3 regions of the Ruegeria sp. HKCCA4812 genome follow, and region 3 is predicted to be linked to each of the others. Evidence: riboswitches for the same ligand, from Rfam matches in the RefSeq annotation. Region 3 holds a riboswitch; each other region holds the start of a gene.
What was found. Region 3 has a riboswitch for cobalamin ahead of GOW04_RS20790 (hypothetical protein). Riboswitches for the same ligand answer to the same signal wherever they lie in the genome.
Positions count from the first base shown of each region.

Region 1 (4,211 bases), on a different contig from region 3:
ACCGCCGCGTATCCACGGGCGCGCAGGCTGCGGATCAGGGCGGCGATCGGGGCGGTGTCTGCCGAGGTCAGGTAAGCGCGGTAAAAGGTGACGAGGATTCGTTTGGCCGTGCCTTCGAACGCGGTTTCCACCGGGATTACGCCGCGATCCGGACACCACGTGCCACATTCGGGCAAGGTCTTGGCGCCCATCACCGGAGCGGCATAAAGCCCCGCCGCCAAAGCCATCTGTGCCAGCGCCGCCTGTGCCGCGACCTCGCCGCCGGTATCGCACAGATGCGCCAGACGTCGCAGGGTCGAGACCGGCAGGGTGGAATAGTCATCCAGCCGCGTGTCCTCGCGCCCGTCAGCGGGCAGCACCGCCAGCGCGATGCCCTTGGCCTGCGCCAGCGCCAGAACCTGCTGCAACCCATAAGCCCAGTAGGGCACCCCGCCGATCAGACGGATCAGAATGCCCTTGGCGCCCTCGAGCGTTTGTTCGACATAGGTATCGACCGACAACGGGTGTTTCAGCGCCGTCAAATTCGCCAGCCGCAGGGTCGGCATTCGCCCTTCCGGTCCGCCACCACGATGCCAGCCCGCCGCGAAAGCACCCAGATCGCTGTCCGAAAAGGACAGCACCACCAGATCCGCCGGGCTCTGGCCCAGATCGGTTGGGGTCTCGGTTTCCTCGAGCCCGTGGCTTTCGCGGAAGACGACGTGCATGTGTCTTACTCGGCAGCCTCACGCACACCCACGAGGATTTCGCGGATTTCCGCCTCTTTGATATCGTCATGCTCGGCGATGACGACCAGACGCGAACGGCGTTCTTCACCGGGTTCCCACGGGCGGTCATACTGGTGACGCACGCGGGCACCCACTGCCTGAACCAGCAGGCGCATGGGTTTGCCCTGAACGGCGGCATAACCTTTGACGCGCAGGATGTTCAGCTCATTGGCCAAGCGTTCGATATTGGCGACCAGTTGGGCCGGATCGGTCTGCTCGGGCAGCTCGACGATGATGCTTTCGAAATCGTCATGCTCGTGATCGTGATGGCCGTCGTGATGCGAGGGTCGGGCGTCCATGTCATCCTCGGCGGCGGCTTCCAGACCCAGCACAACGCGCACGTCCACGGCACCTTCGGCCACTTCGACGACGGGCAGGGGGCGCGGCGCCTCGGCGGCGATGATCTCGCGCGCTTTGGCCACGCCTTCGGGGCCGGCGAGGTCGGGCTTGGTCAGCAGGATGATGTCGGCGCACGAGATCTGATCCTCGAACACCTCGGACAGGGGCGTTTCGTGGTCGATCGAGTCATCGGCCATGCGCTGGGCGTCCACCGCTTCGACATTGGGCGCGAAACGGCCTGCGGCCACAGCCTCGGCATCGGCCAAGGCGATCACGCCGTCGACGGTGATCTTCGAGCGGATGTCAGGCCAGTCGAATGCCTTGAGCAGCGGTTTCGGCAGGGCCAGACCGCTGGTTTCGATCAGGATATGATCCGGGCGCGGCTCCAACGCCATCAGGGCCTCGATGGTGGGAATGAAATCATCTGCCACGGTGCAGCAGATGCAGCCATTGGCCAGTTCCATGATGTTTTCCGCCGGGCAATCAGGAATGGCGCAGGATTTCAGGATGTCGCCATCGACGCCTACATCGCCGAACTCGTTGACCACGACGGCAAGGCGCTTGCCCTGCGGGTTCTGCATCAGGTGACGCACCAAAGTGGTCTTGCCCGAGCCCAGAAAGCCGGTGATCACTGTGACGGGGAGTTTTTCGAGGTTCGACATGTCAGGCTCCAATCGGGGGAATGCGCGAGGCACAGTTCTTGCGAAAATGTTCGGGGCGTTCGCGCCATTTCACCAAACCATCTTCAGTGGCCAGATACTTGGTCGCGCCGTCGACGATGACGTCGACATGATCTGTTTCGTTCAGGTTTTCATACACGAAGGTCCAGCGGCCCGGCCCGCGCAACACGATCGAACAGCCTTGATCGCAGTTTGACAGGCATTCAACGGCTTTCAGGGTGACACCGTCGGGCAGGTCTGCCTGTTCCAGGGCCTTGTGCAACAAAGCGCCCGGGCGTTGCGCGTCATCTTCGACAGGCAGGCCGCGACGGCAGGTGGTACAGACCAGCAACTCGACTGGTGCGGTCTCGGTCATGTCTCTCATCCCCCCAAATCCTCTTCGCGGGGGACGGGGTTTCATGCGGGCCACGATTGGTCATGGACCCGACACCGGAACACCCCGCCCGGTTTCAACTTCGGTTGTTGGCAGGTCTCCCGGCTTGCGGATGCCAGAGGCGGGCCTCTGTCGGATGTCCCGCCTTCCCGGCTTTCGAGCCAGTGGCATTGGGCATCCTCTCCGTTCACGGTCGCGGGGGCGGCTGCGTTTGGCGGCAAGACCGTTGACGCATTCCCTTTTCATCGGCTGTCACCGACACCAACGAAAGGGACATGCGGCACCGCTGGCCTGCTTGTCAAGCGAGTCGCGCGCAACAATTATGCAGAGGCATGGAAAGCGACCTGTGGGCGTCGATGGGCGGCATGGTGTGCCGGGACCCAGCCCGAGATGGGCCGGACGACGAACGGTATCTCAGCAAGGGGCGTAGACTATGGCCAACCGGTGCCTCGACTGAACCTGTCCAGATGATGGGTAAAGACCACCGAACACCCCGGATACTCTTGCGCTAATAGATGACGTTTATCATGAGCAGCGAGACGACCAGAAACAGCGCCGTCATTATTCCGCCGGAGCGGACGAAATCCATCACCTTGTATCCGGCCGGACCCATGATCAACGCGTTTACCTGATGGGTTGGGATGATGAAGCTGTTCGAGGTCGATATGGCGACCGTCAGGGCAAAGACGGCTGGGTTTCCACCCGCCGCCACCGCAATTGATACCGCCAGAGGCACCAGCAGAACCGTGGCCCCCACGTTGGACATGACCAAAGAAAAGGCCGTCGCCAGAACGGCGATGCCGGTTTGCAGCGACCAGAGCGGCCAGCCGTCCAGAATTATCATGATCTGCTGCGCGATCCACGCGGCCGTGCCTGTGTTCTGCACGGCTTGTCCCAAAGGTATGAGGCAGGCGAGCAGGAATACGGTGTTCCATCCGACCGCGCGGTATGCCTCGTCCACGCTGAGCACACGGGTCAGCATCATGCCCACCGCGCCGGTAAGAAGACAGAGTGAAAGCCGGACATCCGTGAACAGGATCAACGACAGCGAAATGGCGAAGAATGCCAGGGCCCAGCCGACTTTTTGCGGCCGCAGCTCGTCCTGAGGAAAGTCCGTCGTCACGACGACGAAATCCGGATCTCGTTTGATCCGCATCAGGTTGTCCCATCTGGTATGTGCCACAAGCATGTCGCCCGCCTGAAACTTTTCGAGCCCGATCTGAGTGGATTCGTGATCCTCGGTCTCGACATGGCTCAGCGTCTCTTCGCCGCGGTGAATGGCCAGCAGCGACATCCCGTAGGTCTTGCGAAACAAAAGCTCGCGGGGGCATTTGCCGATCAGCTTGCTGTCGGGCGTGATGACCACCTCGGCCACGCCTGCATTGGTTGGGGCGAACTCTTCGACGAAAATGTCCAAATCCGGAAGAACGGTCAGCCCGTATTTCTCGGCGAACTTCTCGACCTCCCAACGGCGGCCGACGATGGCCAGCCGACACGGCGCTGCTATTTCCGCTGTCAAAACCTGAACCATCGAGGTTTTGCCGCGATAGAAGGTGGAAATGATGTACAGGTGGTTTTCGTGGTTGATGTCGGCCAGAATCTCGCCGACCAAGGGGCTGTCCTCGGGCACCACGACTTCGAACACATCGGCTTTGAGGCCATAGACCCTTTGCAGGTATTCCTGTGTCCCTTGTCCGGTACCCGTATTGTCAGGTCCTTCAGCCTCGGGCAAAACCCAGCGTCCCAACAGCAGAAAGTAACCAATTCCCGTCAGGATCAGAACCGCACCGATCGGCGTGACCGAGAACAGGCCGAAGGGCTCCATTTTCTGAGAGGCCGGCAGATTGTCATTTGCCGTCAGGATCAGATCGTTCAGCAGGATAAGAGGAGACGACCCCACCATCGTCATTGTGCCGCCCAAAATGGCGCAGAATCCCATCGGCATGAGCAGGCGCGACAGCGGTATGCCCGACCGTGTGGAAATTCGGCTGACAACCGGCAGAAACAGAGCAGCGGCGCCGACATTCTGCATGAACGAGGATATGACGCCAACGG
Region 1 covers NZ_WQFQ01000001.1:1,432,522-1,436,732, reverse strand. Annotated here, with positions in the region: gene cobN (cobaltochelatase subunit CobN) at 1-704, opposite strand, end outside; gene cobW (cobalamin biosynthesis protein CobW) at 710-1,765, opposite strand; gene GOW04_RS07060 (DUF1636 domain-containing protein) at 1,767-2,138, opposite strand; cobalamin riboswitch at 2,230-2,437, opposite strand; gene GOW04_RS07055 (hypothetical protein) at 2,489-2,668, shown strand; gene GOW04_RS07050 (SLC13 family permease) at 2,665-4,211, opposite strand, start outside.
Region 1: it holds a riboswitch for cobalamin, as region 3 does, so the genes downstream of both, GOW04_RS07060 (DUF1636 domain-containing protein) here and GOW04_RS20790 (hypothetical protein) in region 3, are expected to answer to the same signal.

Region 2 (4,211 bases), on a different contig from region 3:
CGAAGGCAAAACAGTGGCCTACGGTCAGTTTCAGGATGTTTTGGGAAATATCCCCCGCAGATTCACGGTTGATATCGACGGGACATGGGACGGCGAAACCCTGACACTGGTCGAAGACTTCGTCTACGACGATGGCGCGACGGAACAACGCATCTGGACATTGACCAAAACCGGAGAGGATACGTGGACCGGTACGGCTCCTGGCGTACTGGGTACCGCCAGCGGGATTGAACGCGGGGATACGTTCAACTGGAAATACAAGATCGACCTGCCGATCAAGGACGGGACCATGCGTGTCAAATTCGACGATTGGATGTGGCTGCTGGATGACGACCGTCTGCTGAACCGCGCCTATGTCTCACGCTATGGCGTCCGTCTGGGTGAAGTCATCCTGTTCTTCGAGAAGAAATAGGGCCGCCAGGCCCGGTTTCATCACAAAAGTCAGTAGAAAATAAACTCGTCCACCAATGCTGTCGTCGATCCCTTGACCTCACCGGCCCTGTTCGCCCTTGGCCCGTCCGGGGCTGCACCCTCGGCGCGTTCGCAGCCGTCGACCTTCAAGCGCGCGCGTTCTATCTGCCCCCAGAGGAAAAACAGGCCATCTCGTTTTCCCATGAGGCGCGAAGGAACTGTTGTCCGCAAAACACCTGTTTTCGGTTTTGGCATCTGCTCTCTTACTGCCTCCGGTGTTTTCCACCATTTTCGGAAAACGTAATGGTTTTTCCCGAAAAAGACAATTTTTTATGGACAAAATGAGGTTTTCTACCGGCCGTTGACAGGATGGACTGGCAACTCTCGCATGACGGATATTGGCCTTTTTCACCTGCCCCATTGAAAGCCAGCACTATCCCGAACGGATCAACTTCACCTAAAAGGGTTTGCTGCAAACCTCCTTCACTTGGCCCGACACTCTCTTTTTCAGCCATGCTCAGGCGACGCGCAGCGTTTGGTTTCTGATCAGAGCAGCCGGCCTTCGCCGTCGCGGTTGGGGGTCAATTTTACGGCGCGGATGTCAGACGTGGCCGCATCCATCGCAAGGCCATCGGCCACCGCAAAACGCCATGCTGGCGGGCCTGCCACGCCCCTGTGCCAAGGACTGTGGTCCCGGCGCCGTCCACTCTGCCGGAATATTTCTATGTCTGTTTTGAAACCGGAAATGTCGCAAGCATTTCAGCGCCCAAGCGGGTAAAAAGTAGGCTGCCATCGTGAGGTGCCGCTGTTTGATTCTCAGACAGCGGAGAATTGGGAAGCCGGTGGAATTCCGGCACTGCCCCCGCAACGGTAAGGAAGGTCAGGTTCGACAATCAACCACTGGGACGAGGATCCCGGGAAGGTGTCGCAACCGGGTGCAAGCCCCTTTCAAGTCCGGAAACCAGCCTTGCAGATATGTCAAACCGCGGGTGGCGGTGGGGGCACGGGTTTCGGACGTGGTCCTCGCGCGCCTCCGGACGGTTCCTCCCTGTCATCTGCCCAAGCAATGCCGCGGGGCGCGGCAGGAGAGCCAGAAGTGAACAATGTCCAAAACCTGTTGGCGCGTCGAATCCCGGGCTATGCTCTGGAACGGGCCTTTTACACCGACCCCGAGATCTTTCAGACCGACCTGGAAACCATCCACTATCGCGAATGGCTCTTTGCCATTCCTGCTTGCGAACTGGTGAAAGTCGGCGACTATGTAACATACAACGTGGGTGCCTATCGCGTGATCATCGTGCGCGGCGCCGACAACCAGATCCGGGCGTTTCACAACACCTGCCGCCATCGCGGCTCGATCATATGCAAGGCGGCAAAAGGCAACGCGCCGAAGCTGGTTTGCCCATATCACCAATGGACCTACGAGCTTGACGGCTCATTGCTGTGGGCTCGCGACATGGGGCCGGAGTTTGATCCCAGACAGCATGGTTTGAAGACGGTTCATTGCCGCGAGCTGGCCGGGTTGGTTTACATCTGTCTGGCGGATGTCGCCCCGGATTTTGACACGTTCGCCAATATCGCGCGCCCGTATCTTGAGCCGCATGATCTTGCGAATGCCAAGGTCGCCTTCGAAAGCACGATCATCGAGAACGGCAACTGGAAGCTGGTCTGGGAAAACAATCGCGAGTGCTATCACTGCGGCGGCAACCACCCTGCGCTGTGCCGGACCTTCCCTGATGATCCGGGCGTGACGGGGATCGAAGGCGGTGAAACCCCAGCCTATATGCAAGCCCATTTCGACAGGTGCCAGGCAGCGGGTATGCCATCGCAGTTCTACCTGCACGAGGACGGCCAATATCGACTGGCGCGGATGCCGCTGAAAGAAGGGGCCGAGAGTTATACGATGGACGGGAAATCCGCCGTGCGCCGTTGGTTGGGCCGGTCGCCCTTTGCGGATGCGGGATCGCTTTTGAAGTTCCACTATCCGACCACGTGGAACCACTTTCTTGCCGATCACTCGATTGTTTTCCGCGTCACGCCGATCAGCCCGACAGAGACCGAGGTCACGACCAAATGGCTGGTCAACAAGGATGCGGTTGAAGGCGTTGACTATGACGTGAAACGCCTGACCGAAGTCTGGGTCGCCACGAATGACGAAGATCGACAGGTGGTCGAGGACAACCAGCAGGGCATCAACAGCCCGGCCTATGTGCCCGGCCCATATTCAGCCATTCAGGAATCCGGTGTGCTGCAATTCGTGGATTGGTATTGCAACACAGTGTCGGCCCGCCTGGCCCCTGACTCCCTGGCGGCGGAGTAAGTCTGATGAAAGACCTGAACACGCTTTCATCAGCCGTCTGGCAGGATGGAGAGATGCTGGAATGTGTCTCGGTCGTGCCCGAGATGCCGAACACTGCCAGCTTTTCGTTCCGTGCCCCCTCGGGGGCGCAGTTCGCCTATTACCCTGGTCAGTTCCTGACGCTCGAGATTCCGGCGCCCGGCCAGCCCGGAGGCGTTGTGCATCGCACCTACACGATCTCATCGTCGCCGTCGCGGCCGCGGTCGATCACCATCACCGCCAAAGCGCAACCCGACAGTATCGGCACGCGCTGGATGCTGGACAATCTTCAACCCGGCATGCGGATCAAGGCCATTGGGCCCGCGGGCCTGTTCACCAACGCGTTGAGCGATGCGCGCAAGTTCCTGTTTATCTCGGCTGGCTCGGGCATCACCCCGATGATGTCGATGACCACCTGTATGTGGGACGAAGGCCGCGATCTGGACGTTGTCTTCATCAACTGCGCCAAAAGGCCATCCGAGATCATCTTCCGCCAGCGCTTGGAACAGATGGCCAGCCGCACGGATGGTTTGGACCTGAAATTCGTGGTGGAAGAGCCGGACCGCTACCGCCCATGGACGGGATATCAGGGTCAGTTCAACCAATTGATGCTGGGCCTGATGGCGCCGGATTACCTAGAACGCGAAGTCTATTGCTGCGGTCCTGAGCCCTTCATGCAAGCAGTACGCGACGCGCTGGCCGGTCTTGGTTTTGATATGAACAACTACCATCAGGAAAGCTTCGGCGCGCCGGTGGAAACCGAGGCGGATCAGCCCGAGTTGGATGACGTTGTTCTGGACGACGACAGCAGCGCCGAGATCCTGTTCGCGACCTCGGGCGTGACGGCCAAGGTTGCCGAGACCGACACGGTGCTTGCCGCCGCCCGCTCGGTTGGCCTGAACATTCCGTCAGGCTGTACCTTCGGCGTATGCGGGACCTGCAAGGTCAAGAAAACTGCCGGCGAGGTCCATATGGTCCACAACGGAGGCATCTCGGAAGACGACATCGACGCGGGGTACATTCTGGCCTGCTGCTCGAACCCGATCGGCAAGGTCGAAATCGAGGTTTAGGCGCTTCGCATCACGATCAAAGCCGCAGCGTGGCTGACACCCGCTGCGGTTTTCGGCGCGGTTTTTCTGCCCTTTGCAGAACACGGGCCGGATTGGGTCGCCGGACGTCCGGCGCTTTCCCGCCATCTCACAGACGCGGCGCAAGCATCTGCCTTTGTCCTCGCCGGCCATCACGCTGTCATCGAAAACGCAAGAAGAGAGAGCCCCACAATGCCCGTGGCTGTTCCCTGCGGCCGATCCTGAGCACCCTTACAAGAGTTTGAAGAAGTTCTGGCGGTCAGTCAAAAAGACAGCACATCTGGAAAACCAACGAAAACATGATCACAGGCACGCGCCTCGCAGACGACCCCTTGCGGCAATCAGCTCAAGCTGACGACTTCATCGTCCGCAGA
Region 2 covers NZ_WQFQ01000007.1:29,338-33,548, reverse strand. Annotated here, with positions in the region: gene GOW04_RS17030 (DUF3833 family protein) at 1-412, shown strand, start outside; gene GOW04_RS17025 (hypothetical protein) at 442-615, opposite strand; gene GOW04_RS17020 (hypothetical protein) at 675-926, opposite strand; gene GOW04_RS22030 (hypothetical protein) at 958-1,080, opposite strand; cobalamin riboswitch at 1,192-1,396, shown strand; gene GOW04_RS17015 (aromatic ring-hydroxylating dioxygenase subunit alpha) at 1,478-2,731, shown strand; gene GOW04_RS17010 (hybrid-cluster NAD(P)-dependent oxidoreductase) at 2,737-3,819, shown strand.
Region 2: it holds a riboswitch for cobalamin, as region 3 does, so the genes downstream of both, GOW04_RS17015 (aromatic ring-hydroxylating dioxygenase subunit alpha) here and GOW04_RS20790 (hypothetical protein) in region 3, are expected to answer to the same signal.

Region 3 (4,211 bases):
CCCAACCGTGGCGCCAGATCGGCCGGTGCCTGGGCGGCGGGCGTAAATTCGATTCGCCCGGGTTGATAGGAGACGAGGCGCACGCCGTTTTCCACCTCGACCAGCAATTTCACGTCGCGATTTGTCCGGATCAGTTCCACCACGTGGTCGAAGGTCGGGTACCGGGCAAGAGCCGTCTGGGCATCCTGCGCCAGGGCTGCAACCGGTGCGCCACCGGCACCGCGAGGGGACGGCGCATAGGTAGGTGGATGGGCTGCGCCAGCCGGCGCCGGACCGGTGCCCGGTCGGGATATCGAAACGCCGCCATTGGGCCCGCCCGGCGGCGGTGGCGGGGCATCTTGCAATCGTTTGATCAGCTCTTCGGGGCTGGGCAAATCCGCCACATGGGTCAGGCGAATAACGGCCATTTCGGCGGCCATCATGGCGTTGGGGGCTGCCGAGACTTCCTCGAGCGCCTTCAGCAGCATTTGCCACATCCGGGTCAGAACCCGCATCGGCAGAGCCTCGGCCATGTGTTGGCCCCGGGTCCGTTCGTCCGGAGAAACCGTCGGGTCCTGCGCCGCGTCAGGCGTGATCTTGACGACGGACACCCAATGCGTGATCTCGGCCAGATCGCGCAGCACCGCCAGCGGGTCCGCGCCTTCGGCGTATTGGCCGCTCAACTCGGTAAGTGCTTCGGCGGCATCGCCGCGCAGGATCATATCCATAAGGTCCAGAACCCGGCCACGGTCTGCCAGTCCAAGCATTGCACGTACCTGATCGGCGGTCGTCTCACCAGCCCCATGCGAAATCGCCTGATCCAGCAACGAGGTCGCATCCCGCGCCGATCCTTCCGCTGCTCGGGTGATCAGCGCCAGCGCGTCTTCGGCGATCTGGGCGTTTTCCGCTTCGGCGATCTTGCGCAGCAGGCCAATCATGTCTTCGGGTTCGATCCGGCGCAGGTCGAAACGCTGGCAGCGGGACAGCACGGTGACAGGGACTTTGCGGATTTCAGTGGTTGCGAAGATGAACTTCACATGCGCGGGCGGTTCTTCCAACGTCTTGAGCAGCGCGTTGAACGCGCTGGTCGAGAGCATATGAACCTCGTCGATGATATAAATCTTGTAACGCGCGCTGGCGGCGCGATAGCGGACACTGTCAATGATCTCGCGGATATCGTTGACGCCCGTACGGCTGGCGGCGTCCATCTCCATCACGTCGACATGGCGGCCTTCCATGATGGCGACACAATGTTCACACTGACCGCAGGGCTCGGTCGTGGGGCCACCGGTTCCGTCGGGTCCGATGCAGTTCATCCCTTTGGCGATGATCCTTGCGGTCGTGGTTTTGCCGGTGCCGCGAATGCCGGTCATGATGAAGGCCTGCGCGATCCGGTCGGCCGCAAACGCGTTTTTCAGGGTGCGCACCATGGCATCCTGACCCACTAGATCGGCAAAGGTTTCCGGGCGATATTTGCGGGCGAGAACCTGATAGGCGGGGCTGGAGCTGTCTGTCATGTCTTCTCGTTGGGATTCGGTGCTTGGGCACAGCGTAGTGGCCACCGTTGCCCGCGTCCACAGCGGGGCGCGATGATTTTTGATTTAGAAACGAGTCGCTTTCGCACTAAACTGCATCAGCGGATTTAATGGCTCATTTTTGTAAAGAGTTCTTTGGGGAGGACAGGATTCATGTCGCAGTTGGTGATCTACGCCCTGCAAGTCGGTGGCGGAACGCTGGCACTGACCTCGATGCCCGGACGCGGCGGAGATTACTCCAGCGATCTGGATATGATCGCAGCCTGGCAGCCGGGGCTTGTTGTTTCGATGACGACGGATGTCGAAATGCTTCAGGACGGGGCGCAGGAATTTGGCAGCGATATTCAAAGCCGCGCCAGCCGATGGGTTCACCTGCCGATCGAAGATTTCGGAGCGCCGACAAAAGCGATTGATGACGCGTGGCCGTCCGTCAGCGCCGCGGCCCGGCACGCGCTTTCCGGCGGAGGTCGCGTATTGGTACACTGCCGCGGGGGATGTGGCAGGTCAGGTATGGTTGTCCTTCGGCTTATGGTCGAATGCGGCGAACGCACGGACATGGCGCTGCAACGATTGCGGGCGGTGCGCCCTTGCGCCGTCGAAACGGATGCGCAACTGGCCTGGGCCTCTCAGCGTGCGCAGGCACAGGTCAGTCTGGATTCAGATTGAAATCTGCGCGGGCGCGCAAACAGGTTTTCTCGGCTGGATCGTGGAAACTTCGATCATCGCGCAGGGTGGGGGATTCACGACGCCGGATGGCATCGCACTGAACGTGTTTCCGAAGATCAGGTCGGCATAGCCGTTCAGCGGCTCAATCGCGGTTTCGGGCTGCGTCCCGCAAAAGACACGAATACTGTCTGATCGCGCGCGGAAAATTGCATGACATCCTTCGGTGCAATGTGACAGCTCACTGCTGCCCTCAATTTCGAAATCGTCACTGGTGGCCGAGGTCGCCTGGGCCATAGCTTCGGAAATCGAGCGCGCCAGCCGCGCCAAAGCGGGGCAGGTTTTGCCCGTCCGCTGACATACCGTTGCACTGAATTCATGTGTTTTTGTCTTCCAGATCATCCTGCGCCCTCCGCGCTTGGTGGACAGGATATTTTGGACAGGTGGAACAGCGTGATGCCGTCAGGACCTGCCCGGACACCCCGCCCGAGTTTCGGTTTCGTTTCCGATGGCAGGTCTCCTGACTTGCGGGTCATCGCTTTGCCGACCTTCCCAGCCTTCGGGGCCAGTGGTGTTTCGGCATCGCTTACCGCTTACAGTTGCGGGGGCAGTCGCGGATTTGGTTGTTGCCTGCATGACCAGACATCACCGCACCGTGTTCCCTTTTCATCCCGACCCCTTGTGGAGGCCGGAAACCATCACACAACCGCTAGCGTTTGAGCACGCATCGAGTCAAGCCGATCTTTTGACCGGACGCTTGGTCATGCTGGATACGGTGTCGGTTCATGCATAGTGTCGAGGGCGTTGAGGTTCGGAAACCGGATTTACCAAGCGCAAAGCCAGAGATCATGTTGGACACAGAGCAAACGGTATTGACCGAAGAGTTTCGCTTTCCGTCCGGGCAGAAAACACTGTCTGCCCGGTTGTACAGCCCGCTGACCTCGCCCGAAATCGTCGTCGTGCTGAACAGTGCAACGGGTGTGCCGCGCGATTATTACCGTCATTTCGCACGATGGCTTGCTGCCGAGCAGGGTATGGCCTGCCTGACCTATGACTATCGCGACTACGGGCATTCCTTGACCGGCCGCCTGAAAGACTCGCGTGCGACCATGGCGGATTGGGCCTTGATCGACATGCCCGCGGCAAGGGCGGAAATGCGCAGACGGTTTCCCGATTCGCAGCATTGGACCATCGGCCATTCGATCGGCGCGATGTTGGGGCCTGTGCAGCCGGATGTCGATCTGATTGACCGGATGATCTGTGTGTGTTCGGGGCTGGTAACCGTAAGCGACCATCCATGGCCCTATCGTGGTTTGGCAGGATTGTTCTGGTATGGTCATGCCCCGCTTTTGGCCCGAGCCCTTGGCTACCTTCCCGGAAAGGCGATCGGGTTCGGCTCGGATCTGCCGGCATCGGTCTATTGGCAGTGGCGCAAATGGTGTACCGCGCCTTTGAATTATGTGCCTGAAATCGGGCATGAGTTACCTGCGGCGCAGTGGAAGGATTCTGGAACGCCCGTGGATTTGTTCACCTTCGAGGACGACCAGATGGTGCCGCCGGAAGCGGTTTGGCGGCTTGCGGATCTTTACGGCCCCGATGCCAACCGCCACCTGCTGAACCCCGCCGATTTCGGGTTGCCCGAGGTTGGTCATATCGGAGCATTTGCCCGGCGCAATGCAGCGGTTTGGCCGCGACTGATCGCTTGATCAGACGCGGCGTAGGACGGGCCGGGCACCGTCCAACAATCACCGGTTGCGAAGTTTCTTTTCCTTCATGACGCCACGGACCATCTTGCCGAACGCTTTGTCCCGCGCCCGGGACTGCGCGACGGTTTCAGAATTGCGCTGATCTTCGCGCCGAAGCTTGCGCCACCGGTCCAATCGAGCCGGATCAAGCATGCCGTGGCTTATTGCCTTTTGCACGGCACATCCGGGCTCGGAGCTGTGCTGGCAATCCGAAAAACGGCAGTCCCGGCTCAACTCGGCAAGGTCCGAGAAAACGTCGTCGATCCCATCCTGAGCGTCCACCAGGCGC
Region 3 covers NZ_WQFQ01000012.1:46,955-51,165, reverse strand. Annotated here, with positions in the region: gene GOW04_RS20800 (DNA polymerase III subunit gamma/tau) at 1-1,496, opposite strand, end outside; gene GOW04_RS20795 (dual specificity protein phosphatase family protein) at 1,668-2,180, shown strand; gene GOW04_RS20790 (hypothetical protein) at 2,172-2,579, opposite strand; cobalamin riboswitch at 2,670-2,892, opposite strand; gene GOW04_RS20785 (hypothetical protein) at 2,963-3,883, shown strand; gene rsgA (ribosome small subunit-dependent GTPase A) at 3,923-4,211, opposite strand, start outside.